DNA from 2 places in the Roseateles sp. PN1 genome. Region 1 is predicted to be linked to the other one. Evidence: riboswitches for the same ligand, from Rfam matches in the RefSeq annotation. Region 1 holds a riboswitch; the other holds the start of a gene.
The links. A riboswitch is a leader RNA that binds a small molecule or an ion and turns the genes downstream of it on or off. The one in region 1 is predicted to bind S-adenosylhomocysteine.
Positions count from the first base shown of each region.

Region 2: it holds a riboswitch for S-adenosylhomocysteine, as region 1 does, so the genes downstream of both, metH (methionine synthase) here and ahcY (adenosylhomocysteinase) in region 1, are expected to answer to the same signal.

Region 1 covers NZ_JBCARA010000012.1:83,839-98,878, forward strand. Annotated here, with positions in the region: gene ahcY (adenosylhomocysteinase) at 152-1,585, opposite strand; S-adenosyl-L-homocysteine riboswitch at 1,722-1,843, opposite strand; gene AABB87_RS18085 (HAD-IIB family hydrolase) at 1,916-2,716, shown strand; gene AABB87_RS18090 (chemotaxis protein CheX) at 2,780-3,748, shown strand; gene AABB87_RS18095 (response regulator) at 3,819-4,199, shown strand; gene AABB87_RS18100 (DNA glycosylase AlkZ-like family protein) at 4,173-5,279, opposite strand; gene AABB87_RS18105 (GGDEF domain-containing response regulator) at 5,276-6,343, opposite strand; gene metK (methionine adenosyltransferase) at 6,621-7,805, opposite strand; gene AABB87_RS18115 (lysophospholipid acyltransferase family protein) at 7,999-8,907, shown strand; gene AABB87_RS18120 (lysophospholipid acyltransferase family protein) at 8,912-9,793, shown strand; gene dapF (diaminopimelate epimerase) at 9,856-10,716, shown strand; gene AABB87_RS18130 (DUF484 family protein) at 10,713-11,453, shown strand; gene AABB87_RS18135 (tyrosine recombinase XerC) at 11,509-12,441, shown strand; gene AABB87_RS18140 (hypothetical protein) at 12,470-14,035, shown strand; gene AABB87_RS18145 (class I SAM-dependent rRNA methyltransferase) at 14,105-15,040, shown strand, end outside.
Region 2 covers NZ_JBCARA010000009.1:34,091-49,130, forward strand. Annotated here, with positions in the region: gene AABB87_RS14645 (PEP-CTERM sorting domain-containing protein) at 1-736, shown strand, start outside; gene metH (methionine synthase) at 791-3,529, opposite strand; S-adenosyl-L-homocysteine riboswitch at 3,584-3,672, opposite strand; gene AABB87_RS14655 (HD-GYP domain-containing protein) at 3,823-5,013, shown strand; gene AABB87_RS14660 (homocysteine S-methyltransferase family protein) at 5,056-6,111, opposite strand; gene AABB87_RS14665 (PEP-CTERM sorting domain-containing protein) at 6,237-6,965, opposite strand; gene AABB87_RS14670 (ProQ/FinO family protein) at 7,167-8,012, opposite strand; gene AABB87_RS14675 (DUF4197 domain-containing protein) at 8,131-8,817, opposite strand; gene AABB87_RS14680 (fumarylacetoacetate hydrolase family protein) at 8,820-9,833, opposite strand; gene AABB87_RS14685 (DUF3108 domain-containing protein) at 9,965-11,020, shown strand; gene AABB87_RS14690 (BTH_I0359 family protein) at 11,214-11,507, shown strand; gene AABB87_RS14695 (ATP-binding protein) at 11,629-14,019, shown strand; gene AABB87_RS14700 (response regulator transcription factor) at 14,108-14,512, opposite strand; gene gshA (glutamate--cysteine ligase) at 14,745-15,040, shown strand, end outside.

The sequences.
Region 1 (15,040 bases):
CCGGTTGATCGAGATCATCGGACCCGGGCGTCGCGAGCGCCTGTCAGGCAAGGCGTGGGGGGATCCGCAGACCGGAACGTAGCAGCGCTACGTGAGGATCTGCGGAGGGACCCACAACGCCGCATGGCAGGCGCGCAGTAGCCCGTGACGATCAGTAGCGGTAGGCGTCGGGCTTGTAGGGGCCTTGCTTGGGCACACCGATATAAGCCGCTTGCTCTTCGGTCAGCTCCGACAACTGCGCATTCAGCGTGGTCAGCTGCAGGCGTGCCACCTTCTCGTCCAGGTGCTTGGGCAGCACATAGACCTTGCCGATGTCGTAAGCGTCCTTGTGGGCGAACAGCTCGATCTGGGCGATGGTCTGGTTCGCAAACGAGGAGCTCATCACATAGCTGGGGTGGCCGGTGCCGCAGCCCAGGTTCACCAGGCGGCCCTTGGCCAGCAGGATGATGCGCTTGCCGTCCGGGAAGATCACATGGTCGACTTGCGGCTTGATCTCTTCCCACTCGTACTTCTCGATCGAGGCGATGTCGATCTCGTTGTCGAAGTGGCCGATATTGCAGACGATGGCGTTGTGCTTCATCACGGCCATGTGCTCGTGGCGGATCACGCCCTTGTTGCCGGTGGTGGTGACGAAGATGTCGGCCTTGTCGGCGGCGTATTCCATCGTGACAACGCGGTAGCCTTCCATCGCGGCTTGCAGGGCGCAGATGGGGTCGATTTCGGTGACCCACACTTGTGCCGACAGGGCGCGCATGGCTTGGGCGGAACCCTTGCCCACATCGCCGTAGCCGGCGATGACGGCGATCTTGCCGGCGATCATCACGTCGGTGGCGCGCTTGATGCCGTCCACCAGGGACTCGCGGCAGCCGTAGAGGTTGTCGAACTTGCTCTTGGTGACCGAGTCATTGACGTTGATGGCGCGGAACAGCAGGCTGCCCTTGGCCGACATTTCCTTGAGGCGATGCACGCCGGTCGTCGTTTCTTCGGTGACGCCGATGATTTCGCGGCTCTTGCGGGTGTACCAGGTCGGGTCAACGGCGACCTTGGCCTTGATGGCCGCGAACAGCACGCGCTCTTCTTCGCTGCCGGGGTTGGCCAGCACCGACAGATCCTTCTCGGCCTTCTGGCCCAGATGCATCAGCAAGGTGGCATCGCCGCCGTCATCCAGAATCATGTTCGGGCCTTCACCGGGGGTGCCGGCGGCGCCGAAGTCGAAGATGCGGTGGGTGTAATCCCAGTAGTCTTCCAGCGTTTCACCCTTGTAGGCAAACACTGGCGTGCCTGCGGCCACCAGGGCGGCAGCGGCCTGGTCTTGGGTGGAGTAGATATTGCACGAAGCCCAGCGCACTTCGGCGCCCAGGGCTTGCAGGGTTTCGACCAGCACGCCGGTCTGAATGGTCATGTGCAGCGAACCGGCAATGCGTGCGCCCTTGAGCGGCTGGCTGGCGGCGTATTCCTTGCGGATGGCCATCAGCGCGGGCATTTCGCACTCGGCGATATTGAGTTCCTTGCGGCCCCAGGCGGCAAGCGAGAGGTCGGCAATGAGGTATTGGTCGGGGGACAGGGTGGTGTTGGTGGCAGTCATGGCGAGCGAGCTCCTTCAGGGGTTGAAGCCGCTGTCGCTTGATGCAGGGGAGGTGTGAGCCGCTGGCATTTGGCTTGCTCGTCAATTTGCACAAGCAACTCCGCCTTGGACGCACGATCACCCACAAAAAAACAGCAGCGGGTGAGCGCGGTTGCAATGAATCGGCACAAGTGCTGTTTCGGGTGGAAACGGCGGTGCAAGATTCGATCCCGAGCCTGGCCGCATGTTAGGCATGCGGTTGCAACGCTCCTCGGAATGCGGTGATTCTAGTCGCATTGCCGCGGTCGGTCGCAGGAACAGTGCCCGAAATGAAGACAATCTCGACCCATCATGCACGCACTTTCTTCTTGCCCTCCCGCCCGTTTGCGCCCGCTTGTGGGTCTGCTCACCGATATCGACGACACCTTGACGGCCGATGGCGCCATCGCCCCCGCGGCCCTGCAGGCCTTGTTTGATCTGCACGCTGCGGGCGTACCGGTCATTGCCATCACCGGTCGCCCGTCGGGCTGGAGCGAGCCCTTCGCGCTGGCTTGGCCGGTGAAAGCCATCGTGGCTGAAAACGGCGCGGTGATGCTCAGGCGCAGGGCAGATGGCGGTTTGCAGCGTGACTTCACCCAGGACGCTGCGACGCGGGCTGAAAATTTTGAGCGCCTGCAGCGTTGCGCTGCCGACTTGCTGTTGCGTGTGCCGGGCTGTCAGTTGGCCAGCGACAGCGCCGGCCGCCTGACTGATATTGCAGTCGACCACAGCGAGCATGCGCATTTGGCGCCGGCGCAGATTGAGGCCGTCTGCGCAGTGATGCGTGAGCATGGCTTGCAGGCCACGGTCAGCTCCATCCACATCAACGGCTGGATCGGCGCGCACAACAAGTGGACCGCTGCCCAGTGGGCCGTGCCTGAACTGACGGGCAAGCCTTTTGTGGCCGAGGACTGGTTGTATGTGGGTGATTCCAGCAACGACCAGATCATGTTTGCCCATATGCCCCACAGCGTGGGCGTGGCCAATATCGCCCGCTTTGTGCCACAACTGCAAAGCCTGCCGGGTTTTGTCACCGAAGCCGAGCGTGGTGATGGCTTTGCCGAACTGGCCAGGGCTGTTTTGAGCGCAAAGCAGAATTGCCCTACAGATTGAGGCGCGGCTGCCGATAGCTCTGGCACGTGTACGAGGCTCCGTCGGGCCCGGGGGATGTGGCGCATGACTGAAACCACCCAACTTGAGGCCAAGGTCTTGTTGCTGGAGCATGACTCGGCCCAGTACCAAGCCTTGAGCGACTTCTGCCTGTCGGTGGGCCTGCTGGCCTTGCCCCGCTCGGCCGTGGATGCCCTGGCAACGCTGGCGCAACACAAAGACTTGGGCGGCGTGCTGCTGGCCGAAGACCTGCCTTGTGAAGAGGGCAGCGACGCCATGCAACTGGCCCGCGCCATTCACAAGCTGCGACCCGAGCTGCCGATTTTTCTGCGCCGCTGCAGCGACCGCCCCTTGACGCCCGAGGAGCAAAACCGCATCCGCCACAGCTGGGCCACCGGCGACCTGGCGCAGCTGCAAGCCGCTGTTGAGCACAATATCTTCAGCCTGCGCTACCCCACGCGGCTGGTGCAGGGCGTGGTCAATCTGACCAGCCAGGCGCTGGGGGCGATGTTCCCCTTTGCCCGCGTGGAGGCCGAGTCGCCCTATGTGGTGCACGACCGCATCATTCACGGCGAGGTGTCCACCTTGATTGCGATTGAAAGCACCTGGTGCCGCGGCTACATGATGCTGCAGACGGAGGAGCGCGCCTTACGGCAAGGGCTGATCCAGGGCTTCAGCTACGAAGGCATTGGCGGTGACCTGAACTTCCGCGAGCTCAACAATATGCTGGGCGAGACCACCAATCTGATCTGGGGCGCGTTCAAGAATCGCTACATCCCGCCCAAGGCCTTCACCAATCAGCAGACCCAGGTGCCCATCGTCATCAACCATGAGCACAAATACATCTCGTTTGGCTCGCAAGACCCGCAGCTGTGCATCCGCTACCAGCTTTCGGACCCGGCGCGACCGGGCTTGCCGCCCTTGATGATCGTGCAGCGCTTCATCTTCAATCTGCACTGGTCACCCGACGAATTCGCCGAATTTGACAGCAATCCGCCAGAAGTTGGGCCCACCGGCGAGCTGGAATTGTTTTGAGCAGCAAGAACGTGATTACGATCTAAGCAATGAGGTCACCGCAGTGGTGGTGACGCGAGGAGTTTTTGAAATGGCAAATGTTCTTGTGGTTGACGACTCCAGCACGATGCGGGAAATCGTTGCCAGCTTTCTGAGCAAGAACGGCTTTGAAGTGGCCGTGGCCACCGATGGCCGCGACGGGCTTTTCAAACTGCAGAGCGACCCCGCCATCCGGCTGGTGATCAGCGACGTCAATATGCCCAATATGGATGGCCTGGCGATGGCAGAAAAGATCCGTCAGGACGTCACCGGCCGGGTGGTTCACATCGTCATGCTGACCACCGAAGACAACCCCGCCATGCGCGCGCGCGGCAAGGCCATTGGCGTGACCGGCTGGATCGTCAAGCCTTTCCGCGGCGATGCCGTGCTGGGGCCCTTCCGCAAGCTATGCGAGGTCCACGCCGAGAAATAAGCGCAGGCGCTCGATCTCGCTTTGCAAAGCGGCCTCAAAGGCCGGATCGCTCGGTGCACTGCCGCTCAGGTAGCCGCATTGCAGCTGTAATTCACCCGCCACCACGCTGGCATTGGCCCAGCCCAGCACCTCGCCGCGCCACAGCATGGGCAGGGCGTAATAGCCCAGCTTGCGTTTGGGCGCGGGCGTGTAGGCCTCGAAGCGATAGGCCCAGCCCCAGAACAACTCGAAGCGCAGGCGATCCCAGACGATGGGGTCGAAGGGCGCCAGCAGGCGCAGCTCTTCATCCAGCCGCCAACGCCGGCTGCACGGGTCTTCATCGTCCGGCCAGAACCAGGTGTGGCCCGCCGCCTGCGTGTGGGCGAAGAGGTGCTTGGCCTGGGCTTGTACGCGCTTGACTTCGGCTTGCAGCTGCGGTGCGCCGTAGCGGCTCATGCTGCACAGCTGACCCAGGCTGCGTGCCGGCAGTGGGGCGTATTTTTGTAGCACCAGCCGCACCAGGGCTTCGGCCTTTTGCTGCGGGCTGCTGGTCTCGTCGGGCGCGTGTTGCACTGCCTCGTAAATGCGTTGGCCTTGCTCGCGCCGCTTGACGCGCAGCAGGCCGCGGTAATGCATGGCGTCCAGCAAATGGGTGATGGCATTGCTGCTGCCGCCCCAGGCATTGCGGGTCTGGCCGAGTTGGAACTGGGCTTGCACCTCCCGCGGGTGGGTGGCGCCCCGGCCGCGCACAAAGGCCTGCACCGCTTGCGCCTGCGCCTGGGTCTTGGCATCCCAGCTGCGCCGCGCCACACGGGGATGCAGCAGGGCCAGATGCTCGTGTGGCACAAAGCCATAGTTGACGAAGCAGTCTTCCTCCACGCCCAAGCGGGCGTAGCGCTGTTCCAGTTCGCCGGCGCGGTAGTCCTTGACGCGCAGCCTCAGGGTCAGGTCTTGCGCACGCGCCGGGGCGCGGATCGGATCGGCCTGCACAAAGCCCAGGCGCTTGATTGCGGCGGGCAAGGTGGTGGGTTTGAACAAGCTGCGCGCGATGGCGTAGCGGCGCAAATCTTCTAGGCTGGGGCCGGTTGGCTTGGGGCTCATTGATCGCGGGGTGTGGGCGGTTGTGGGCCCGATTCCGCTGCGGAGCCAGGCGCGGTGCGGCCGGCAGAGCGCTGTTCGCGCGTGTCCATCTGCATTTCGAAGCTGAAAAAACAGTTGCGCCCGCGTGATTTGGCGGCATACAAGGCCTCGTCAGCGCGCCGCACCAGGCCTTCGACCGAGGTGCTGGCGTCGGGGATGCAGGTGGTGATGCCGCCCGACATGGTCAGGTGGGAGGCGACAGCGGAGCGCGGGTGCGGCAGGGCGGTCACTTCCAGCGTGCGCATCAGCGCGCGCGCAAACGTCATGGCGCCGGAGCGCGGCGTGCAGGGCAGGATCAGGGCAAATTCTTCGCCGCCGTAGCGCGCCGGGTAGTCGCGTGGCCGCCGGCACATGCCTTGCAGCAAGGCGCCGGCCCGCTGCAGGCAGGCATCGCCCTCGACATGCCCCAGGCTGTCGTTATAGCCCTTGAAGAAGTCGATATCGCACAACACCAGGGTCAGAGGCTGCTGCTCGCGCTGGGCGGCAACGATCTCGTGCTGCAAGCGGCTGTCAAAGCCGCGCCGGTTGGGTAGGCCGGTGAGGGCGTCTTCCACGCTGATGCGGGTCAGTTGCTCATTGGCAATGCGCAATTCTTCGGAGAGTTCGATCAAGCGGCCCTGCATGCGCCGCAGTCGCTGCATGGCTCTCAACTTGGCCTGCAGCACGGTGCTGGAGACGGGCTTGACGAGATAGTCGTCGCCGCCCGACTCAATCGCCTGCCAAATGCTGTGGTCTTGCGTCACCGAGGACAAAAAGATGATCGGCGTCCAGCCGCCAGCTTCGGCCGCGCGCATCTGGCTGGCGACCCAATAGCCGTCGTGGCCGGGCATTTCCACATCCAGCAGCACCAGGTCGGGCTGGTGTTGTTGGAATCGAGCCAGGGCGGTTTCCGCGGAGTCTGCCTGTACGACGATGTGACCCACTTCTTGCAGCTGCTGGCTCAGCACGAAGCGCGTGGTCGCTTGGTCATCGACGACCAAGATCTTCAGCGGCGGCAGGGCGGTGGGCATCAAGGGCAGCTGCATGACGATCCGGCGGTAAGCGGGCGGGCGTTGGTATTGGCGCACGGGGAGGGTGCTTGACGATTATGTGCCGCGTGGCGCGGCTGGATCTACGTAGTGACCCTGGATGTGTGGCGGGGTGGTGTTTGCCGTTCGGCCATGAAAAAAGGCGACCCTTTGGAGGGTCGCCTTGTTGGCTTTATGGGTGACACCGCGCTATGTCAGTCTTTTGGTCTCCGCTCACATCCGCTACGCGGATATGAGCGGCGCCCGCGAACGTTCAAGCCGCTTCGCGGTGGCCTTACAGGCCAGCGGCTGCGCGCAGCGCCGCAGCCTTGTCAGTCTTTTCCCAAGTGAACTCAGGTTCTTCGCGGCCGAAGTGGCCGTAGGCCGCTGTCTTGCTGTAGATCGGGCGCAGCAGGTCCAGCATCTGGATGATGCCCTTGGGGCGCAGGTCGAAATGCTCGTTCACCAGGGCGGCGATCTTGTCGTCGCTGATGACGCCGGTGCCTTCGGTGTAGACGGTCACATTCATCGGGCGGGCCACGCCGATGGCGTAGGCCACCTGGATCTGGCACTGGCGCGCCAGGCCGGCGGCGACGATGTTCTTGGCCACATAGCGGGCGGCGTATGCGGCCGAGCGGTCCACCTTTGTTGGGTCCTTGCCGCTGAAGGCGCCGCCGCCGTGCGGGCAGGCGCCGCCGTAGGTGTCGACGATGATCTTGCGGCCGGTCAGGCCGCAATCACCCTGCGGGCCGCCGATGACGAAGCGGCCGGTGGGGTTGATCAGGTATTTGGTGTCCTCGGTCAGCCATTCCTTGGGCAGCACCGGTTTGATGATCTCTTCGCGGATGGCCTCGTAGAACTCGGGCGTCATCTTGTCGCCCAGGCTCATCTCGGGTGCATGCTGGGTGGACAAGACCACCGTGTCGATGCTGTGCGGCTTGCCGTTGACGTAGCGCAGCGTGACCTGGCTCTTGGCGTCGGGGCGCAGGAAGGGCAGGCGGCCGTCCTTGCGCAGCTGGGCCTGGCGCTCCACCAGACGGTGGGCGTAGTAGATCGGCGCGGGCATCAGCTCGGGCGTTTCATCGCAGGCGTAGCCGAACATCAGGCCTTGGTCGCCGGCGCCGGTGTTGAGGTGGTCGTCGGAGGCATGGTCAACGCCTTGGGCGATGTCATTGCTCTGCTTGTCATAGGCCACCAGCACGGCGCAGCCCTTGTAGTCGATGCCGTACTCGGTGTTGTCGTAACCGATGCGCTTGATGGTGTCGCGCGCCACCTGGATGTAGTCCACATGGGCGTTGGTGGTGATTTCACCCGCCAGCACCACCAGGCCGGTGTTGCACAGGGTTTCAGCCGCGACGCGGGAAAGCGGGTCTTGGGTGAAGATTGCGTCGAGAATCGCGTCGGAGATCTGATCCGCGACTTTGTCGGGGTGACCTTCGGAAACCGATTCAGACGTAAAAAGAAAATCGTTGTTCGCCACTTTTACACTCCTAATATTTCAACAGTTCATCGGCGTTGCCGTGCTGTCGGGAGACGCGGCGAACGCTTTAGCAGCATTTGTTGAGCAGCATCGCTGCCCGGCGGAAATCTGATCTTGGAATAAGCCCAGGAAAAAACAACCGCATCGCCCCGCAAGTAGTCCAATAACTCGGCGATGGGACAATTATAGAAATATGTTGCAGCTGTTTCGTCTACTGTCCAAATTACCCCTGCGTTGGTTGCATGCCGTCGGTGCGATTGCCGGCTGGCTGACCTATTGGGCTTCACCCACTTACCGGCGCCGCTTCCAGGCCAATGTGCGCGTGGCCGGCCTGAGCTGGGCGGCGGCGCGCGGCGGCATCGCCCATGCCGGGCGCATGATTGTGGAGACCCCCTGGCTGTGGATGCGCCCACCGGGTCAACCCCTGGGCGATGCGGTGCAGTGGCAGGGCGCGGAGCTGGTCGAGGCTGCCATGGCTCAGGGCAAGGGGCTGATGCTGCTCACGCCCCATCTGGGCTGCTTTGAAATCTGCGCGCAGGCGGTGGCCGAGCGCTTTGGCGCCGTGGCGCCCCTGACTGTGCTGTTTCGCCCGGCCCGCCAGGCCTGGCTGCGCGAGGTGGTGGATGCCTCGCGTGAGCGGCCCTGCTTGAATACGGCGCCTGCCAATCTGGCCGGGGTGCGGCAGATGCTGCGTGCCCTGCGCCAAGGCCACACCATCGGCCTGCTGCCCGACCAGGTGCCGCCTCAGGGCCTCGGCGTCTGGGCGCCCTTCTTCGGCGAGCCGGCTTACACCATGACCATGGCCGGCAAGCTGCTGCAGCAAACCGGCGCGGCCGCTTTGCTGATGTGGGGCGAGCGCCTGCCCAAGGGCCGCGGCTTTGTGGTGCATGTGCGGCCCGGCCCGGTGATTGCGGCGGAGGCCTCTCCGGAGGCTGCCGCGACGGCGATCAACCAAGCCATGGAAGAATTGATTCGCCTGGCGCCCGCGCAGTACTTGTGGGGCTATCACCGCTACAAACAGCCGCGCGAACTCGATATCGCTGCGGCGCCAGTGGCAGCCGCCGCACCCGCCGCAGCCTCAAATAAGAACAAGGAAAGCTAAGCGCATGTTGTCGAAATTGGGTGCCTATCTGCTGATCGGCCTGCTGTGGCTCTTGCACTTTTTGCCTTTGGGAATCCTGGCTGCCTTTGGCCGTGGCTTGGGGGCTTTGCTGTGGGCGCTGGCGGGGCGGCGGCGGCGCATCGCGCTGCGCAATCTGGAACTCTGCTTCCCGGAAAAAGACGCCGCCGAGCGCGAGCGCCTGGCGCGTGAGCACTTCGGCTGGATGGGGCGCAGCCTGCTGGAGCGCGGCCTGATCTGGTTTGCCTCGCCTGCTCGCCTGCGCCGCATCTTGCATGTGAAGGGCGACATCACCTTGTCCGAGCGCGGCTCGGTGATGTGGTACCTGCCGCACTTCGTGGGCCTGGAGTGGGTGGGCCCGGCCATCATGCTGAATCAAAAAGCGCCGGGCGTGGACATCTACCAAAGCCAGAGCAATCCGGTGTTCGACAAATACCTGTTGATCGGCCGCCAGCGCTTCGGCAAAACCGCGTTTGTTGACCGCAGCGAAGGCTTTCGCCCGGTGATGCGTTTGATCAAGCAGGGCTATTCCTTTTTGAATGCGCCGGACCAAGACTTCGGCATCAAAGACTCTGCCTTCGTGCCTTTCTTTGGCGTCTCGGCCTGCACCTTGCTGGCGCCGTCCAAGGTGGCGCGCAGCATGAAGATGCCGGTGCAGCCGCTGGTGGTGACCATGTTGCCGGGCGGCCAAGGCTATGAAGTTGAGGCCTGTGAGCCGCCTGCCGGCTACCCCAGCGAGGACCCGCTGGCCGATGCCCACACCATGAACGCCTGGCTGGAAGCGCGCATCCGCCGCAACCCGGCTCAGTATCTGTGGGTGCACAGGCGCTTCAAGACGCGGCCGCAGGGCGAGCCCTCGGTGTATTGAGTGCCGCATCGCCGAGTTTTGCCGCGCCAGGAGCGCCAGACACCCAAGGCCATAATCTGCCAATGAAGCTTTCATTCACCAAAATGCAGGGCGCCGGCAATGACTTCGTGGTCATTGACGCCACCCGCGAACCCCTGCAACTCAGCGCCGCGCAAATCCGCGTGCTGGGCGACCGCCGCTTTGGCGTGGGTTGCGATCAGATCCTGGTGATCGAGCGCAGCAGCAACCCCGGCGTGGATTTCCGCTACCGCATCTTCAACGGCAGCTCCGGCGCCGAGGTGGAGCATTGCGGCAATGGCTCGCGCTGCTTTGTGCGCTATGTGGTGGACAAGGGCCTGACCGACAAAACGACCGTGCGGGTCGAGACCGTCAATGCCGTGCTTGAGTTGCAGCTGCGCGAAGATGGCCGCGTCACCGTGGACATGGGCGCACCGGTGTTCGATTTGAGCCGTGTGCCTTTTGACGCGCAAGGCCTGAGCCCGCACGAGCGCAATGGCTTCGCGCTGTGGCCCTTGACTGAGGCCGATTGCGAAGTGGCCGTGCTGTCGATGGGCAACCCGCATGCGGTGCAGTTGGTGGACGATGTTGAAAGCGCCCCGGTGCTGACGCGTGGCCCGCTGGTGGAGGCGCACCCGCGCTTTGCACGCAAGGTCAATGCGGGCTTTATGCAAATCATCTCGCGCAGCGAGGTGAAGCTGCGGGTGTTCGAGCGCGATGCCGGTGAGACCCTGGCTTGTGGCACCGGCGCTTGCGCGGCGGTGGTGGCAGGCATCCGCTTAGGCCTGCTGGACGAGGCCGTGGAAGTGCATGCGCGCGGCGGAGATTTGAGAATTGAATGGGCCGGCCAGAGCGCCGGCCTGCACGCGCCGGTGCGCATGACCGGGCCGGCGCAAACCGTGTTTGAAGGAGAGATTTCGCTGTGAACAGCAACACCACGCCAGCCATTACCGAACAGGACATCGCCGATTTCCTGCTCGCCACCCCGAGCTTTTTTCAGCGTCATGCTGAACTGCTGGCCACCGTGCAACTGAGCCACCCGCTGGGCCAGCGCACGGTTTCGCTTCAAGAGCGCCAAGCCGAAATGCTGCGCGACAAGATCAAGGGCCTGGAGCAGAAGATCATCGAGATGATCCGCAACGGCCAAGAGAACCTGGCCTTGTCCGATCGCCTGCACCGCTGGACCCGTGGCCTGATGTTGACGGCCGATGCGGCCAGCCTGCCCGAGGTGCTGGTGCAGGAGTTGCGCCACCAGTTCATGATTCCGCAAGCCGGCCTGCGCTTGTGGGGCGTGGATGCTGCGTATGCCGATGCCAGCTATGCCCAGCCCGTCAGCAGCGATGTGAAGAGCTTTGCCAACAGCCTGTCGCAGCCTTACTGCGGCGTCAATTCCGGCTTCGAAGCGGCGCGCTGGTTGCAGCAGGCCGATGAGGCCGGCCAAGCTGCGGGTACGGTCACCTCGCTGGCGCTGATCCCTTTGACGCTGGCCGAGAGTGGCGACGCCGCCAAGCCGGGCAAGAGCTTTGGCCTGCTGGTGCTGGGCTCGCCCGACCCGACCCGCTACACCGCCGAAATGGGCACCGAGTTCCTGCAACGCGTGGGCGAGATTGCCAGCGCGGCGCTGGCCCGCTTGCTGGCGCCCGAGAGTGGCCGCCCGGACTGAGGCCGACTCGGCCAAGTCTGAGCATGTCGCCGAGCTTGGCCCTGAGCTTGAGGCGCTGCCCGCCTTATTGCAGGACTATCTGCGCCACGCCCGGGTTGAGCGTGGCCTGGCACCGCGCAGCTTGGTGATTTACACGCAGGCCCTGCGTCGGCTGCATGCCTTCAGTCTGGAGGGCAAGGGCCTGGATTTGCTGCGTTTGCGGCCCAATCAGGCGCGGGGCTTGCTGATGCGCATGCATGGCGAGCAAGACCTGGGGCCGCGCAGCATGGCTTTGCAACTGTCGGTGTGGCGGGGCTTGTACCGCTACCTCGGTGGCTTGCGTTTGGTGGATCTCAACCCCTTCGACGGTCTGCGTGCGCCCAAGGCTGCCAAGCCTTTGCCCAAGGCGCTGGCGGTGGATGACGCGGTGCAGTTGGCCGAGCATGCCGATCCCGACGCGGAGCCTGCGGGCGAGGCGCTGGACCGCTGCATTGTTGAGTTGCTTTACGGCTGCGGCCTGCGTGTGTCCGAGCTGGAGGGGCTGGACGTGGCTGCCAGTGGTACGGCGCGCGGCTGGGTGGATGTGCAAGCGGGCGAAGTGCATGTGCTGGGCAAGGGCAGCAAGCGCCGCAGCGTGCCGGTGGGGCGAGCGGCCTTGCAGGCTCTGCAGGCCTGGCTGGCGCTGCGTGGACAATCGGCCCGGCCGGATGAGCCCGCCTTGCTGGTGGGGGCACGCGGCGGGCGCTTAGGTGCATCGCAGATTCGCGCACGGCTGAAGGCGCGCGCGCTGGCGGCGGGCAGCCCCAGCCATGTGCATCCGCATATGCTGCGGCATTCATTTGCTTCGCATCTGCTGCAGTCCAGTGGTGATTTGCGCGCGGTGCAGGAATTGCTGGGCCACGCCAACATCACCACCACCCAGGTCTATACCCAGCTGGACTACCAGCACCTGGCCAAGATTTACGACGCCGCGCATCCCCGCGCGAAGTTGACGAGCAAAAAAAAGTAGACGAGTTGATATGCCTGTTCGAGTAGTCATGAAGTTGAGCGCTTTGAGCCTGGCCCTGCTGGTGCCGACGTGCGCCTGGGCCGCCAAAGGGCCAGTGGCACCCGATGCCATCGAGCCCGGCAGCAGCGCAGCCAAGCCGGCCGACAGCACGCCGGCCCGCCTGGGCGCGAGCCGCCCCGCCGCCGTGGAGATGAACTGGACACCGATCTCTCTGCCCGATGGCGGCAAGACCGCCATGCTGGGCGGCAGCTACTTGATGGCGGTGGACGATAGCTGGGGCTTTGGCCCCAGCGCCTACGGTACGGCCAAGGGCAATTACGGCGGCATCTTTACCCTCGGCCTGACGGCTCAGCGGCGCTGGAATATCGGCAGCAGCACCCATTTCGCGGCCGGCCTTTATGTCGGCGCCGGTGGTGGCCTGAGTTCGGAAAAGCTGCGCTTTGGCGGCGGCCTGATGCTGCGCCCGGAGCTGTCCATTCGTACCGAGATGGGCGACTGGTACGCGGGCGTGGGCGTGGCGATGATCCGCTTCCCCAGCGGCACGGTCAGCGATACCAGCTACACCGTGGTGCTGGGCAAGGCCAATAACTTCGCCAGCTTCTTGCCCAGCGATTCGGGCCGCCGCGGCCGCGCCGGCGCGCGCACCGGCTTGGGCTTTGATGAGGTGATGCTTTACGGTGGCGTGGATAAACCAAGCAGTCGAACCCAAAACCGCAGCGGCGTACCCAGCACCGGGCGCATGGGCAAGGCCGGTGCCGACCTGCGCCAATACATTGCCGACGGCAGCTGGTGGGGTGTGGAAGCGGCCGGCGCGGCCCAGGGTGGCGCCGACGGCTATATGGAAATTCTTGCCAATGCCGGCCAGGACTGGGCCATCGGCTCGCCCAAGCTGCGCCTGGGTGGGCAGCTGGGTCTGGGCTTGGGCGGCGGCGGCAATGTGGACACCGGCAACGGCTGGCTCTTGCGCGCCGGCCCCAGCCTGCGTTGGGTCACGCCCTGGGGGCCGAGCCTGCGCCTGGAGGCGGGGTGGACGCAGGCGCTGACGGGGCATTTCTCGGGCAGCTTTGTGCGCTTAGGCCTGGGCATGCCGCTGGACATTACACCCTCGAGTTCCCCCGCCTGGGGCCGCGGCGATGTGGATCAAGGCGTGGTGCGCACCAGCCAGATCTTTGCCAGCGTCGTGCACTTGCCCGATGTGCTGTTCAAAGACGGCACGCGCGAGGCGATCAGCCAGTACAACATGATTCTGACCCGCGACTTGTCGCCCCATGTCTACGGCGTTGCCCAGGCGGGCAGCGCGGCGGTGGGCCGAGCTGGGGCCTATTCCATCGGCCTGTTTGGGCTGGGCGTGCAAAGTGAGGCTTGGGGTGCGTGGCGCCTGGGCGCTGAAGCCCTGGTGGGCGCGGCCGGCGGCGGCGGTGTGGCCGTGGGCGGCGGCGCAGTGGGGCAGGGCGAGTTGTGGGCGCAGTGGGAAGGCGAGCGCCTGCGGCTGCGCGCCGGCCTGGGCCAATGGCGCAGCTTGCGGCATACCGAGCAGTCCTCACCTTTGTTCAGCGTTTCGGTGGGCTATGCCTACGGCACGCTGGCCCGTTGATTATTTGAAAGGCGCTGACGCTCAAGAGCAGCGCCACGGCGTTCAAGCCGAGTCTTAGAAAGTATTGCCATGAAAAAAGTTGTCATACGCGCCGGTAAAGAGCGTTCACTGCAGCGCCGCCACCCCTGGGTGTTTGAAGGCTCGGTCGCGCGCGGCGGTGCCGATGCAGGCGAGACGGTGCGGGTGGAGTCGGCCGAAGGCCTGTTCCTGTGCTGGGGCGCTTTCAGCCCCAAGTCCAATATCCGCGTGCGGGCCTGGAGCTTTGACGAGGCTCAGCGCATTGACGCCGCCTTCTTCCAGCAACGCATTGCCAAGGCCCTGGCCATGCGCACCCGCTTGCCGATTGCCTCCGACGCCGTGCGCCTGATCCACGGCGAGGCCGATGGCCTGCCGGGCTTGATCGTGGACCGCTACGGCGACACCTTGGTGGCGCAGTTCCTGTCCGCCGGGGTGGAGCGCTGGAAGGCCGTCATCATCGACGCCTTGATGGCTGCGACGGGTTTGATCCGCTTGTACGAGCGCTCCGACGCGCAGGTGCGGGAACTGGAAGGCCTGCCCCAGCAAACCGGCTGGCTGCGTGGCGAGGGCGAGACCGAAATCATCATCCAAGAGCATCAGTGGCGCCTGAGCCTGGATGTGGCCGAGGGCCACAAAACCGGCTACTACCTCGACCAGCGCGATAACCGCAAGAAGTTTGCCGACAGCGTGCGCCAGTACGGCTGCAAGTCGGTGCTGAACTGCTTCAGCTACACCGGCGGTTTCTCGGTGGCGGCCTTGGCGGGCGGTGCCACCGAGGTGATCAGCGTGGACTCCTCTGCGCCGGCCCTGGCGCGAGCCGATGCGCATGTGCGCCTGAACGGCTTTGAGCCCGGCCACCACCGCAGCCTGGATGCTGATGTCAACGCCACCTTGCGCAACTTCCTCAAGGAAGGGCGGACCTTCGACGCCATCGTGCTCGACCCGCCCAAGTTCGCGCCCACCGTGGCGCACGCCGAGCGCGCCGCG
Region 2 (15,040 bases), on a different contig from region 1:
GTCCTTGAAGGACTTGAATAGTTTTGACAATGTGGCGGCTGATTTGAGCTGGGCCAGCAACTGGTTCATGAGCACGGGTAGCTACTCGGCAACGCAGGCGGGCTGGAATCCGATCAGCGGCAACTACACCAGTGCCAATTGGGCGCCTGATGTCCGTAACTTCCATTACGAAAGCAACTGGGGCACCCAGATCAGCACCAGCTCCATGTTTGGACAGCAGTCAATTTCCTCCACTGGCGCAGGGCTTACCGATATCAGCCTGTCTGGCGCGGTGCATGCCGGCCAGCGCGAAAGCTCGTCGGCTTATCTGGCACAAGGCTTCACGCTCAGCGCGGGGACGCAAGCCACTTTTTCCGTGCTTATCACAGCCCAGTTTGCGGGAACTGCCTACACAGGAACTTGGGTTCCCGCAGGCCTTGGCTATGACATTCGCGCCGGGGCCAACTACTTTGCAGCACTCAAAGCGGGGTCTGTCTCCAATAGCTCGAACATGAACGGCTCTGGCAACTGGCTGGCGGACACTGATGCGTTCGAAGGCAGCACCGACGGCGAGCGCTTGAGCCTGACTATCAAGAACACCTCCAGCCAGTCCAAAACCTATATGTTCAGCGCCAACGCGCAGATGTGGGCACAGGAATTGACGGCTGCCGCCGTTCCCGAGCCCAGCAGCTACGCCTTGATGGCTCTGGGCTTGGTCGGCCTGGGGGCTCTGATGCGCCGCCGCGCCCAAGCCTGATCGGCCCAATCTGATTGGAGGCCCGCCTTGCCTGCGCAAGAGCGGGCTATTTTTTTACAACAGCGGCGCCAGCGCCCGCTCGGCCCCGAGCTTGTCCAAGGCCATGCGACGGCCCCAGTCCGCCACCTGATCGGCGCCGATGCGCCCGACATTGAAGTAGGCCGCATCGGGGTGGGCGAAGTAAAAGCCCGAGACGCTGGCGGCCGGGGTCATGGCCATGGATTCGGTCAGGCCCATGCCAATTTCTTCCGGCGCCAAGACCCGGAAGACTTCGCGCTTGACCAAGTGGTCCGGGCAGGCCGGATAGCCCGGCGCCGGGCGGATGCCGCGGTATTTCTCGTCGATCAAGTCCTCGGCCGTCAAGGCCTCGTCGGCGGCATAACCCCAGAACTCCGTGCGCACCCGTTGGTGCAGGCGCTCGGCAAAGGCTTCGGCCAAGCGGTCGGCCAGGGCTTTGAACATGATGGCGGAGTAGTCGTCCAGGTCGGCCAGGAACTGCGCTTCCTTCTTCTCCACGCCCAGGCCCGCGGTGACCGCGAACAAGCCGATGTAGTCCGGCACGCTGCCCTTGGGCGCGATGAAATCGGACAGGCAGCGATTGGGGCGCTTCACGCCGTCGACCACCGGCCGCTCGGATTGCATGCGCAGGCCATGCCAGGTCATCAAGACCTCGCTGCGGCTCTCATCGGTGTAGATCTCGATGTCGTCGTCATTCACCTGGGCGGCGGGGTAGAGGCCGAACACGCCATTGGCCTGCAGCCAGCGGCCTTTGATCAGGCGCTCCAGCATGCGCTTGCCGTCGCTGAATACGCGCTGCGCCTCGGTGCCAACGATCTCGTCTTTCAGAATCGCGGGGAAGGGGCCGGCCAAGTCCCAGGTCTGGAAGAAGGGGCCCCAATCAATGCTCTGGGCCAACTCGGCCAGGTCGTAATTGCGGATCACGCGGCGGCCGATGAATTGTGGTTTGGGTGGCTGGTAAGCCGCCCAGTCCAGCTGCGCCTTGTTGGCGCGTGCCTGCGCCAAGCTGACCATGGGGGTCTGCTTTTTGTTGGCGTGCAGTTGGCGCACTTGCTCGTAATCGGTCTTCAGCTCGGCGATGAACTTGGCGGCGCGCTCGTCCGAGAGCAGATCGCTGCACACGCCCACGCTGCGCGAGGCATCGGGCACATAGACCACCGGGCCTTCGTAATGCGGCGAGATCTTGACGGCGGTGTGCACCCGGCTGCAGGTGGCGCCACCAATCAAGAGCGGCGTGCCGCGCGAGCTGAAGTACTCGTCGCGCTGCATTTCCGCGGCCACATGCTGCATCTCTTCCAGGCTGGGCGTGATCAGGCCGGACAGGCCGATGATGTCGGCCCCTTCGGCCTTGGCGCGCGCCAGAATGTCCTGGCAGGGCACCATCACGCCCATATTCACGACCTCGAAGTTATTGCACTGCAAGACCACGGTGACGATGTTCTTGCCGATGTCGTGCACATCGCCCTTGACGGTGGCGATGACGATCTTGCCCTTGGGCTTGGCTTCGCCGCCGGCGGCAATCATGGCCAGCTTCTCGGCCTCGATGTAGGGCAGCAAATGCGCCACGGCCTGCTTCATCACCCGGGCCGACTTGACCACCTGGGGCAGGAACATCTTGCCCGCGCCAAACAAATCACCCACCACATTCATGCCGGCCATCAGCGGGCCTTCGATCACATGCAGGGGCCGGCCGCCGCTGGCTTGAATCGCCACCCAGGCTTCCTCGGTGTCGGCGGTGATGAATTCGGTAATGCCGTGCACCAGGGCATGGCTCAGGCGCTGATTCACATCACCCGCGCGCCAGGCCAAGCGGGCGGTGTCGTCAATGGCCATGCCCTTGGCACGCTCGGCCACTTCGATCAGGCGCTCGCCGGAGTCGGCGCGGCGGTTCAACACCACGTCTTCGACGCGCTCGCGCAGCTCGGCATCCAGATCGTCGTAAACGCCCACCATGCCGGCGTTGACGATGCCCATGTCCATGCCCGCTTGAATGGCGTGGTAGAGGAAGACGGTGTGAATCGCTTCGCGCACCGGGTCATTGCCGCGGAAGCTGAAGGAGACGTTCGAGACGCCACCGCTGACCTTGGCGCCGGGCAGGTTCTGCTTGATCCAGCGGGTGGCGTTGATGAAGTCCACAGCGTAGTTGTTGTGCTCTTCGATGCCGGTGGCGATGGCGAAGATATTCGGGTCGAAGATGATGTCCTCAGGCGGGAAGCCGACCTCGTCCACCAGCATGCGGTAGGCGCGCTCGCAGATCTCGATCTTGCGGGCATAGGTGTCGGCCTGGCCTTGTTCATCGAAGGCCATCACCACGGCCGCCGCGCCGTAGCGGCGCACCAGCTTGGCCTGGCGTTTGAATTCGGCCTCGCCTTCCTTGAGCGAGATCGAGTTGACGATGCCCTTGCCCTGGATGCATTTGAGGCCAGCCTCGATGACGCTCCATTTGGAGCTGTCGATCATGATGGGCACGCGGGCGATTTCGGGCTCACCGGCGATCAGGTTCAGGAAGCGCACCATGGCAGCCTGGCTGTCCAGCATGGCCTCGTCCATATTGATGTCGATGACCTGGGCGCCGTTCTCCACCTGCTGGCGGGCCACGGCCAGGGCGTCTTCGAACTGGCCGTTGAGGATCAGCCGGGCGAATGCCTTGGAGCCGGTGACGTTGGTGCGCTCGCCCACATTGACGAACAGCGTGCCCGCGCCGATCAGCTGGGCCTCCAGGCCGGAGAGCTTCATCGGGGGTGGGGTGACGGCGGAGTGTGCGGACGACGACATGGCGGACCTCAAGAGACGGTGGGCCGCAAACTCACCGCGGCCCAAAGGATAGGGATTCGGTGAGCGTCGTTGCTGGGCGCCTGCGGCACCCTTGTCCAAGCCTGGCAAACCCTTGACGGTTTGTCGCAACGCTCCTTGAACCAGGGCGCGATTTTACGCACAGGCATGGGCTTGAATCGCGTCCCATTCAAGCCGTCGCGCCAGATGCCGACAAAATAGCGTGCTTGGCCCTGCGTCAAAAATGCAAAAAGCCTGCGGACACCCTGCGCAAAACGAAAACAAACGAGCCCACTTTGGATCTGATTCCCTTTCCCCCTGTTGCCCTGCGCTTTGGCCAAGAGCTGCCCTATTCCGTGCGGGATGCCGAGGGCAAGCTGCTGATTGCCAAGGGCCATGTCTTGCTCGACAGCCCGCAGGTGCGCCAGATGATTGTTCGCGGCGTCTGGGTGCAGGCCCACGAAACCAAGGAATATCAAAAAGCCCTGGCCCACAAAATGGACACCTTGATGCACCAGGGCGCCGCGCTGGGCGCCATCATCAAGGCCGAAGCCGAGCTCAAGACCGAGCGCCAGGTGCGCCCCGAACTGGGGCCGCAAGCCGCCTGGGCCGATTTGCGCGTGCACGCCGCCAGCGTCTTGCGCGAGCCGCGGCAGGAGGACTTCAAGGCCCGCTTCCAGCAATTGCATAACGAGTCGCTGGAACGCTTGCTGCGCCAGCCCGATGCCACGCTGATGCTGCTGATCTTCGACGCCAGCATGGACTTCAACCAGTACAGCGCCCGCCACGCCATGCTGTGCCAGGTGCTAGCCGAGCTGTGCGGCCGCCAGCTGGGCCTGCCCGACGAGCAGCGCCTGGCCCTGACCCAGGCGGCGCTGAGCATGAATATCGGCATCACCGCCTTGCAAGATCGTTTGGCGGCGCAGCAAGACCCGCCCTCGGAGGCGCAGCGCCGCGATTTGATGGGCCATGGCGACCGCAGCGCCGAGTTGCTGCACAGCCTGGGCGTGCGTTCCGAGCTGTGGCTGCAAACCGTGCGCCTGCACCATGAGGCCGGCCCCGGCCCGCTGGCCGAGCGCTCGCCGGCCGAGCATTTGGCCCGCTTGCTGCGCCGCATCGATAGCTTTGCCGCCCGACTTAGCCCGCGCCGCTCACGCCTGGCGCTGCCCGGCGCCTCGGCCGGCCGCTCGGTCTATCTGGATGAGTTGCGCCAGCCCGATGAGGCCGGCGTGGCCATCGTCAAGACGCTCGGGCTTTACCCGCCCGGCAGCTTGGTGCGCCTGGCCAATGGTGAGGTGGGCATGGTGTTCAAGCGCGGCCACAGCGCCACCGAGCCGATGGTGGCGGCCCTGCTGGGCAAGAGCGGCAACCCCTTGAGCGAACCGGTGCCGCGAGACACCCGCCTGGCCACCCAGGCCATCGCCGCCAGCCTGGCGCCGCATGAGATGAAGCTGCTGGTGACGATGGAAAAGCTCCTGCGGCTATAGCCCCGGGCTATGCCTGGGCCTAGCCAGAGGGCAAGGGTGGGCTTAGGCCTCGACCAAGCTGCTGAAGAACTTGTCGCCGCTGAGTCGCGGCTTGTAGGCCGAAACCTGAGCCGCAATGGCCGCGATATGCGCGGGCGTGGTGCCACAGCAGCCGCCGGCGATATTGAGGAAGCCGCTGCGGGCGAACTCGCTCATCAGGCGGCCGGTGACATCGGGCGTCTCGTCAAAGCCTGTGTCGCTCATCGGGTTGGGCAGGCCGGCATTCGGGTAGCAGCTGATCGCCACATCGCCGGCCGCCTTGGACAACTCCTCGATATAGGGGCGCATCAGTGTGGCGCCCAGGGCGCAATTCAGGCCAATGGCCAGCGGCTTGGCGTGGCGCACCGAATGCCAGAAGGCGGTGACGGTTTGGCCCGAAAGAATGCGGCCCGAGGCGTCGGTGACGGTGCCGGAGATGATCACCGGCAGGCGCTCGCCCGTGTCTTCCATCAACTCGTCCAGGGCGAAGATGGCGGCCTTGGCGTTGAGGGTGTCGAAGATGGTTTCCACCAGGAACAGATCAACCCCGCCTTCCAGCAAGCCCTTGGCCTGCTCGTAGTAGGCCGCACGCAAGGTGTCGAAGTCGACATTGCGGGCACCGGGGTCGTTCACATCCGGGCTGATGGAGGCGGTGCGCGGCGTCGGGCCCAAGGCGCCGGCGGCAAAGCGGGGCTTGTCCGGCGTGCTGTATTTGTCGCAGGCCTGGCGCGCGATCTTGGCGGCAGCCACGTTCATTTCGTAGGCGAAGGCCTCCAGGCCGTAGTCTTCTTGCGCCACCGAGGTGGTGCCGAAGGTATTGGTCTCAATGATGTCGGCGCCGGCGGCCAGGTATTGCTCGTGAATTTCCAGAATCACGTCCGGCCGGGTCAGCACCAGCAGGTCGTTATTGCCCTTCAAGTCCTTGGGATGGTCGGCAAAACGCGTGCCGCGGAAGTCCGCTTCGGTGAGCTTGTAGCGCTGGATCATGGTGCCCATGGCCCCGTCCAGAATGGCGATGCGCTGCTGCAAGATGGCGGGCAGGGCCGCACCACGGGTAAGGGCTGGAGACGTCGTGTTCATGCCCGCATTGTAGAAACGAAGCGCACAGCCCCGGGCATCCCATGAAAAACGCCCGCTGCCGGGGTAGGCTGCGGGCGCATCTTTGTGTCATATGGGTGGGCGCTGGCCCCCCAGAAAGTAGTGGCTCAACAAGCCTTGCGACGGCGGACCACGCCCAGCATCAAGGCAGCACCAGCCAGCATCAGTGCGTAGCTGGACGGCTCGGGTACGGCAGCGGTCATGCCATTGATGGCGAAGGGCATCTCGGCCGTCAGACCCGAACCAGTGTCTGTCCAAGTTGCATAAGCGCCTCCCGAAGTAGCCTGTTGGGCATTGCCGATGCGGCCATCTGAGACCGGCGGTTGCCAGGGGCCAGAGGCGAGCGAACCCGTCAGGCTCCAGCTCAGCCAGTAATGGCCGGCAGCCAAAGTGAAGTCGGTGACATCGGCCTGCGCCTTGTAAATGCCGCGGGCCGTATTGGTCAATGTGGTGGGCGTCACGCGATAGCCCTGCAGACCACCATCGGTGAGCTTGGTCACGCCCGAGGCCACGACAGTGCCGGAGTTGACGTCGCCGAGATGGATGGCCCAGGTGGCTTGTTGGAAGGTGAAGCCGGTGGAGCTGGTCTGATAGCCGAAGAAGTCCAGGCTGCTGATGTTCCAGCTCTTGCCGGCCGCGATGGTGAAATCATCGGCCACCGAATTACCGACACTGGTTTGATCGCCCAGCCCCAAGGTCGTGTTGGGCGAGGTCAAGACGGACTTGCCGTTAGCGTCTACTACCGGGCCGTTGTTGTAGATTTCGGCGGCCTGGGCCGCGCCAGCACTGAGTGCCGCGGCAGCGGCAGCAAGAGTCAAGAATGCAAAGCGTGTCATTGTTAGTCCTTTGGTCTATCGCTTTTTGGGCTTCAGCACGGACATGCGAGGCTGGGCCGCATGTCATGGGTTCGTACACCCTGGGTTGAATGACCCGAGGCCGAACGCAGACACACGATAGCAACAATGCCAGGGGGCGCTACCCCCCTGTTCCTGGCCCTGGAAAACCCCAGGGATGGCGCTTGTTTTCGCCGTTATGGCTCAGCGGGCAGGGCGATTGCGCGGGCCGCGTTGGGCGCGATCACCGCCCTTGTTGTCGCGTCCTTCGCGGCCTCCAGCGCCGCTGGGGCCATTCGGGCGCGCATTGCGGGGCGCGAACTGCGGACGCGCTTCACGGGGTGGCTGAGCGGCACGCTCGGCCCGGGCGATTTCCAGCAGGCCGGGCAATTCCGCTTCCGTCACGCCCTTGAGCACGCAGAAGTTGGGCAGCGTCAGGGTGGTGCGCTCGAAGTCGTGCAGCAGGCCGGCGCGGTTGCGCGCCTGGGTCTGGGCCAGATCGCGCTCGGCTTGCTCGGCCGCCAAGCGTTCTTGTTGCAGGCCACGGCGGCGAGCCAGCTCTTCGCGGGCAGCCAGGCGGTGCTCTTCGCTCAGCTCGGCCACGGCTTGGCCATCCAAGTCGAAGCGGTGGGTGGCTTTGCCCAGGGCGATCAGATAGCCGGTGTTGCCGGTATGGCGGCGCAGAAAGCTCGACAGCTGGGCCTTGCTGAACTGGGCCGGAGCGCGCTCTTGAATATCGGCTTGGATGCGCAGCTTCAAAGGCTTGAAGACACCGCCACCGAAGATGGCCGGGAACAGCGCCTTGAGCTTGGCCGCGCATTCGGCGGGCGACATCTCGGGCGTGGCCTTGGCGGTGGCTGCGGCAGGCTCGGCCGGCGCAGCGTCGCCCTCAGCCGGGGCAAGATCGGTCGCAGCTGCAGCAGCATCAACTGCCGCGTCGTTGGCGGTCACGGGCGCAACAGCCACAGGGGTCTCGGCAGCTGGGGCGGAGGCCTCGTTCGAACCCTCAGGGGCGTTCAAATCGGCGGTCTCAAGAGAAGAATCGTTCATGGCAGGCGCGCTAGTGCGGCAAAAGTTCAAGCCGCTATTGTCCACCGCCGCGGCAGCCTGCTCTCAGGCTTTGCATTTCAGACCCTGGTAAAGGCTTCACCGCCCGAGCAAGGCCGCTTCAAAGCCCGCCGAAAACCTTCTTGAGAATCGCGCTGCCAGTGCCCACTGGGTCTTTGCGGATCTTGCGTTCTTCCTCGGCAATCATCAGGAACAAGCCGTCCAAGGCCCGGCCGGTGACGTATTGCTGCAGATTGGCGTCCTGGCTCTTGATCAGGCCCAGGCCGGCGGCTTTGCCGGCCACGGCGTTGTACTTGTCGGCCAGCGCCACTTTCTCGGTGGCATGGGTGACGATGGGCAAAAACTGCTTGCTGAGCGGCTCGCGTGTTTTGCTGACGAAGAACTGCGTCACCGAGTCGTCGCCGCCTTGCAGCAGGCGCACGCCGTCTTCCACGCTCATGGACTTGATGGCTGAACTCAGCAGCGGCCGGGCCGCTGGCACGGCCGCTTCCGCAGCGCGGTTCATGGCCGTCAGCAGGTCTTCGACCTGTTGGCCTTGACCCATCATCTTGAGCAGTTGCACGCCTTCTTTGAGCTGACCGGGCAGCTCGATGCGCACCGCGGGGTTGCCCAGAAAACCGTCCTTCTTGCCCAGATTGGCAATCGCCGCATCGGCCCCGCGGGCCAGGGCCGCGCGTATGCCCGAGGCGGCATCGCCTTCGCTGACAGCCGCCCAGCTCGGGCGCAGCGCCAGCAGGGCCGGCAGCAAAAGCAGGGTTCGGCGGTGGTGTTGGTGGCGCAAGCTCATGCTCAGATCTCCGGGTTGGGGTTGTCCAGCGCTTCATGCAGGGAGACGACATCTTGGTCGATGGCGCCGAACATGCTCAGGCCGTCGCGGCCCTTCATGTCGATGCGAATGCTGTCGCCGAACTTCATGAATTCGGTTTTGGGGGCGCCGCCTTCGATGGTTTCGATGGCGCGTCTCTCGGCAATGCAGCTGTAGCCCCGGCTCCAGTCCTTGTTGCTGACCGTGCCCGAGCCCACGATGCTGCCCGCGCGCACCTGCCGGGTTTTGGCAATGTGGGCAATCAACTGGCCAAAGTGGAAAGTCATCTCCGGCCCGGCTTCGCAAAGCCCCACCTTGCGGCCATTCCACATCGATTGCAGGCTCAGTTCGACCCGGCCGCCGCGCCAGGCCTCGCCCAGCTCATCGGGGGTGACAGCCACCGGGCTGAAGGCCGTGGCTGGCTTGCTTTGGAAGAAGCCAAAGCCCTTGGCGAGCTCGGCCGGGATCAGATTGCGCAAGCTCCAGTCGTTAGCCAGCATCAGCAGGCGCACACCGTCCAGGGCCTGATCCGGGCTGGCACCCATGGCCACATCGCCGGTGATCACGGCGATCTCGGCCTCGAAGTCGATGCCCATGGCTTCGGAGACGAAGCGCGCCGGGTCGCAGGGGCCCAGGAAGTCATCACTGCCGCCTTGGTACATCAGCGGGTCGAGGTAGAAGCTCTCTGGCACTTCGGCGCCACGTGCCTTGCGCACCAGCTCCACATGGTTCAGATAGGCCGAGCCATCGGCCCATTGGTACGCGCGCGGCAGCGGCGCCATGCACATCTTGGGGTCAAAGTTGAAGGCGTGGCGCAGCTTGCCGTGGTTGAGGCTGATGGACAGCTCCTCCAGCTGCGGGGACAAGAACCCCCAGTCGTCCAGCACTTGCTGCAGGCGGGTGGCGATGCCATTGGCGTAATGCGCCTGGCTGAGATCACGCGAGACGACGACCAGCTGGCCATCGCGTGAACCGTCTTTGTAGGTGGCAAGTTTCATGGGTGCGGCAAGGCTTGCGAAGAAGCGGGAACAATGCAAGTCTCGCATTCTCACCTGCGGCTGCGCGCGACTGCTCGCGCCAAGCTGTTGGCCCTTGTTCGTTCGCCCTTGCTCCGGTTCCTGCTCTCGCCATGTCCGCCCGTTCCGCATTCTTGTCGGCCTTGCCGCGCCGCAGTACCCGCCAGGCTCTGGCGGCGGCCGTGCTGCTGAGCTTGCTGGCCCATTTGGCTTTGCTGCTGCCGGCCAAGCGTGCGGCAGAGCCGGCCAGCGCGGTGCGCAGTGTCAAGGCCTTGATGGCGCTGCAAACGCGGGCATTGGTGCCGCAGCCAGCCGTGCAAAGCGCGGACAGCGAAAGCCCTTCTGTCCAGGCAGCCATTTCTGCTGTCATCGCACGCGGGCCCGCGCAGCGTCCGCCGGCAAAGCCAGATTCCCCCAGCGCGACAGCAAAGACGCCGCTCTCCGCCGCCCCCTTGGCTTTGGCCGATGCCACCGCACTTGCCGCCGCAGCTCCCGCCCGCCCCGGCAGTGCCCCGCCCAGCGGCGAATGGCATTACCTGCTGCGTTCTGGCGAGCGCGAGGGCCAGGCCAAGCTGGTCTGGCACAGCGAAGCCGGCCGCTACGCTCTGCGTCTGGAGCGCCAGCTGGAAGGTCGCGCCTTGCCCAGCTGGCATAGCCAGGGCACGCTGGACGGGCTGGGCCTGGCCCCGCAGCGCTACACCCAGCAACGCCGTGGGCGCGAGCAGGCGGCGATCAATTTCCGCGCGGGCGAAGGTCTGCTGAGTTTTTCCGCCAGCGATGCCCTGCTGCCCTTGGAGCCGGGCACGCAAGACCGTCTGAGCTGGTGGCTGCAGCTCAGCGCCCTGGTCGAGGCCGACCCGGCCTTCTACTCCGCCGGACGCAGCTTCAGCTTGCGGGTGGCGGGCTTGCGCGGCGTGGCGCTTGACTGGCAGTTCGAGGTGCTGGGCCTGGTGCCGTTGGCGCAAGACGATGGCAGCAGCGTGCTGGCCCTGCAACTGCGCCGCGCGCCTGTCGGCGCCTATAGCGGCGAGGTGCAGCTGTGGCTGGACCCGGCCCGCCATCACTTGCCCCTGCGCCTGAACTTTGAGCAGCCCGATGAGCAGGGCTGGAGCCTGCGCCTGCAGCCCGAACCCTCGTCTGGGCCGGCCGCCAGCGCCGCTGGCACCTGATCTGCGGGGAAACACGCTCCCTCACTTGCGGGAATACCGTCAATTTTTTGCGTCAGCAACACAAATTTCCTGATCTGAGCCTCCGAAGTGCCGCGTGATCTGAGACTATTTGTGCATGTGGTGGCGCCGTCTAGTGCCGATAAGGCTTGAAAGTGGCGCCGCTGGCCGCAGGTGATGCTGATAGGAGGTTTCCATGCACATGCTCTACAACTCCCCCAGCTTCAGTGTTGTTAAGTTCGACATACAGGTCAACGAGCCGCAGATGGGCGAGTTCCTGCAAGCCAATCCCGAGTTGCAACTGCAGCGCGGGGGCTACGAGATCGTCGACAAGTTCAGCCGCAAAGAAATCTTCATCGAAGGCGCGCTGGCCCAGCAGTTCCAGGACGGCGTTGAGGCCTTGATCGAACAAGACCCGAGCGAAGAAGACCTCGACGATTTCATCGAGAGCTTCGCCAGCATGGGCCATCAACCCGTCGTCATGCACTGAACCCGAGACCGGCGACTAGCCTTCGCCGGCGGGTGAAAAAGAGCGCTTGTACTGTGCGCCGAGCTAAGCCAAGATCGGGCAGCGCCAGGCTTGAGCTGGCGGCTTGATTGCGAGGGATGCCATGGTGAAGCGCTCAACCGCTGTTGTGAGCCCGACCGCGCCGCGAGGTGCCGCGCGGCCGCGTGCCGCCGCCGCGAGCAGCGCCGAGTTCAAACAAGACGGCCGCGTGCTGCCCTCGCCCGGGCTGAAGAACGCCGCCGTGCTGGACCGCATGTGCTCGCAGTTCGTGCTGACGCTGACCGTCAAGCATGCCGGCAAATTCAATCTGCGCCGCGACTTCAACGGGCTGCTGTCCTTTACCGGCCGTCATTTGGTTTGGCCTGTGCGGGTGCTGGGCCGGCTGCGCGACTACCTCAAGCTGCGCTGCCAGAACAACGAACTCTGGACCGGCCACGAAGCCCTTAGCGATGAGGACTTCTTGCTGCGCTACGGCGTTTGGACCGGGCCTTTTTCCGAGTCCACCTTGTTCTTCTACCTGGACGAATACGTCAAGGACGCGCCCAAGGACATGCTGGCTCTGCTGGCCACCACCAGCGAATGGCTGGACCGGCAGCTCAAGCGCGAATCCACCCTGGTCGAAACCAATATCGACGCGCTGGGCAATCTGCTGCAACTCAACCCTGCCGAACGGGCGCTGCTGCTTTACGGCACCCTGGCGCGCTACCAGCGCGAGTTGCGCGGCGCGCTTGTTGAGTTCAAGGTCAATACCGCTCAAGAAGCCTTCGCCACCATCGCCGCCGTGGCCGGTGTGAATGCCCAGGAAGTGGCCGAGGCCTTGCGCGCCGGTTCGCGGCTGGAGCGCATCGGCATGGTGGAGAACCTGATCTCCGAGCACAACATCACCGATCTGGCCGATCTGATGAAGGTGAGCGACCAGCTCCCGCCGGTCTTGATGCGCGAGTACAAAGGCCCGCATGATTTGATGGCGGTGTTCACCCGCCCGGCCTCGAAAAGCAGTTTGACTGCAGCCGATTTTGATTTCGTCAGCGACGATCTGGGCGTGGTGGGCAGCCTGCTGCGCGAAGCGGTGGCGCGGCATGACGCCGGCGTGAACATCTTGCTCTACGGCCCGCCCGGCACCGGCAAGACCGAGCTGGCCAAGGTGGCCGCGCAAGCCGCCGGGCTGGATCTTTACGAAGTGGAATACGCCGACCGCGATGGCAACTCGCTCTCGGGCCGCGACCGCTACCGCTCGCTGCAGATCAGCCAGGTTTTCCTCAAGGCCAGCGCCAATGTCGCGCTCTTGTTTGATGAGGTGGAGGACGTGTTCCCGCCGCTGTCCAGCGACACCGCGCAGCTGATGGCGCGGCTGGATTCCAGCGGCGAGCAGCCGGCCAATGGCTCGGTCAGCGGCAAGGCCTGGGTCAATCAGATTCTGGAAACCAACCCGGTGCCGGTGATCTGGGTTACCAACCGCATCGAGCAGATCGACCCGGCCTTCCGGCGCCGTTTTCAATATCACCTGGAACTGAAGTCGCCGCCGCCCGGGGCGCGCTTGCGCTTGGTCAGCACGGCGCTGGCCGATGTGCCGGTGGCGGAAGGTTTTGCCGCGCGCCTGGCCGAGCGGCGTGGCCTGACCCCCGCGCAGGTGCGCACGGCCGTGCGTTTTGCCCAATTGGCCGGCCCGCCCGAGGACTGCGAACGGCTGATCCTGCGCCAGCTTGAAAACGCCGACAAAGCCCTGGGCCACGCCAGCAAGGAGCGCGGCGCCCGGCCCATGGTGACGCAGTACGCGCTGGATTTGCTGAACTGTGAATCGCGCTTTGAGATCCCGCGCATCGTCGCCGCCTTGCAAAGGCGCAGCAGCGGCAATCTGTGTTTTTACGGCCCGCCGGGCAGCGGCAAAACCGCCCTGGCCGAGCACATTGCCCAGAGCCTGCAAAAGCCCTTGATGATCCGCCAGGCCAGTGACTTGAGCAGCAAATTCGTCGGCGAGACCGAGCAAAACATGGCCCGCATGTTCGAGGCCGCCGCCAGCGAGGGCGCGGTGCTGCTGCTGGACGAGGCCGACAGCTTCTTGCGCAGCCGCCGCATGGCCGAGCGCAATTACGAGGTCTCCGAGGTCAATGAGATGCTGGCCGGCATGGAACGCTTTGCTGGCATTTTTATCTGCACCACCAATCTGTTCGAAGACCTGGACGAAGCCGCCTTGCGCCGCTTTGCCTTCAAGATTGCGTTCAAGCCGTTGCGCGCCGATCAGCGCGAACGCATGTTCCGCCGCGAGGCGCTGGGCGACGATGAGGCTGCCTTGGATGCTGAGCAAACGGCCCGTTTGGCCGCGCTGGATGTGCTGACCCCGGGCGACTTCGCGGCCGTGCGCCAGCAGGTGGAAATCCTCGGCGAGGCGCTCACACCGGATGAGTTTTTATCTCAGCTGGAGGCCGAGCACCGTGGCAAGCCTGGGGTGCGGCAGCGGCGTGGCATCGGTTTTGCGGCGGCGCTGAAGCATTGAGTGTTGCACGCTCAGCGTGCGCGTTCGAGTGGTGGTGCTGAGCGAAGCTTGTCAGCCAAGCTTTGGCAGCAGGCGGGCCGCCCCTCGCTCAAATCCCCTCGGGGTCGACGCTCTCTGTGGGGCGGTTGCGCAAGAGCAGTTCGGTCAGCTCCAGCAGCTTGGCGGGGCTGAAGGGCTTGGTGAGAAAGATATTGGCGCCGGCCTCCAGGGCGCGGGCCTTGGTGGCGGGGCGGATGTCGGCGCTGAGCACCACGACCAGGGCACTGGCCAGGGCGGCGTCCGCGCGAATGCGTTGGCAGACTTCGATGCCGTCCAACTCGCCCGGCAGCATCACGTCCAGAAACACCAGGTCGGGCCGCAGGGTTTGCGCCATCGCCAAGCCTAAGCTGCCGTTGGGCGCCTCGTAAAGCGTATGGGTGGATTCTTCCAATGACCAACGTACTAAGCGGCGGATCTCGGCTTGATCTTCGATAAGCAAAATCTTGTGCGGCATGTTGGAAGGCTCGGCGGAGCACTGAGAAGCTTCGCGCATATTACTTTGCAATTAGGGGGCTTGGCATTGGCGCGGGCAGCCCCATGTGAACAACGGCACGGGCCTGTCGGGCTTGCGCCTGCGTGTGCCGGCTTGCTTGCCAGCCCGCATTTGGCTTTTCTGAGCGGATGCCCGACTCGCTCCTAGAATCACTCCACCCTTTCCGCCTCCCGCTTCCCCGAGTACATCCGCCATGGTTCCCCACCTCATCACCGCACTGACAGGCCCGATCAATGAGTTGGAGCAGCGTGTGCTCGAATCCATGCCAGCCATTGAGCGCTGGTTCCGGCTGGAGTGGATGGAGCACACGCCGCCCTTCTACAGCTCGGTGGATCTGCGCAATGCCGGCTTCAAGCTGGCGCCGGTGGACACCAATCTGTTCCCTGGTGGCTTCAATAATCTGACGCCGGAGATGCTGCCGCTGGCGGTGCAGGCCGCCATGGCCGCCATCGAAAAGATCTGCCCCGAGGCCAAAAACCTGCTGCTGGT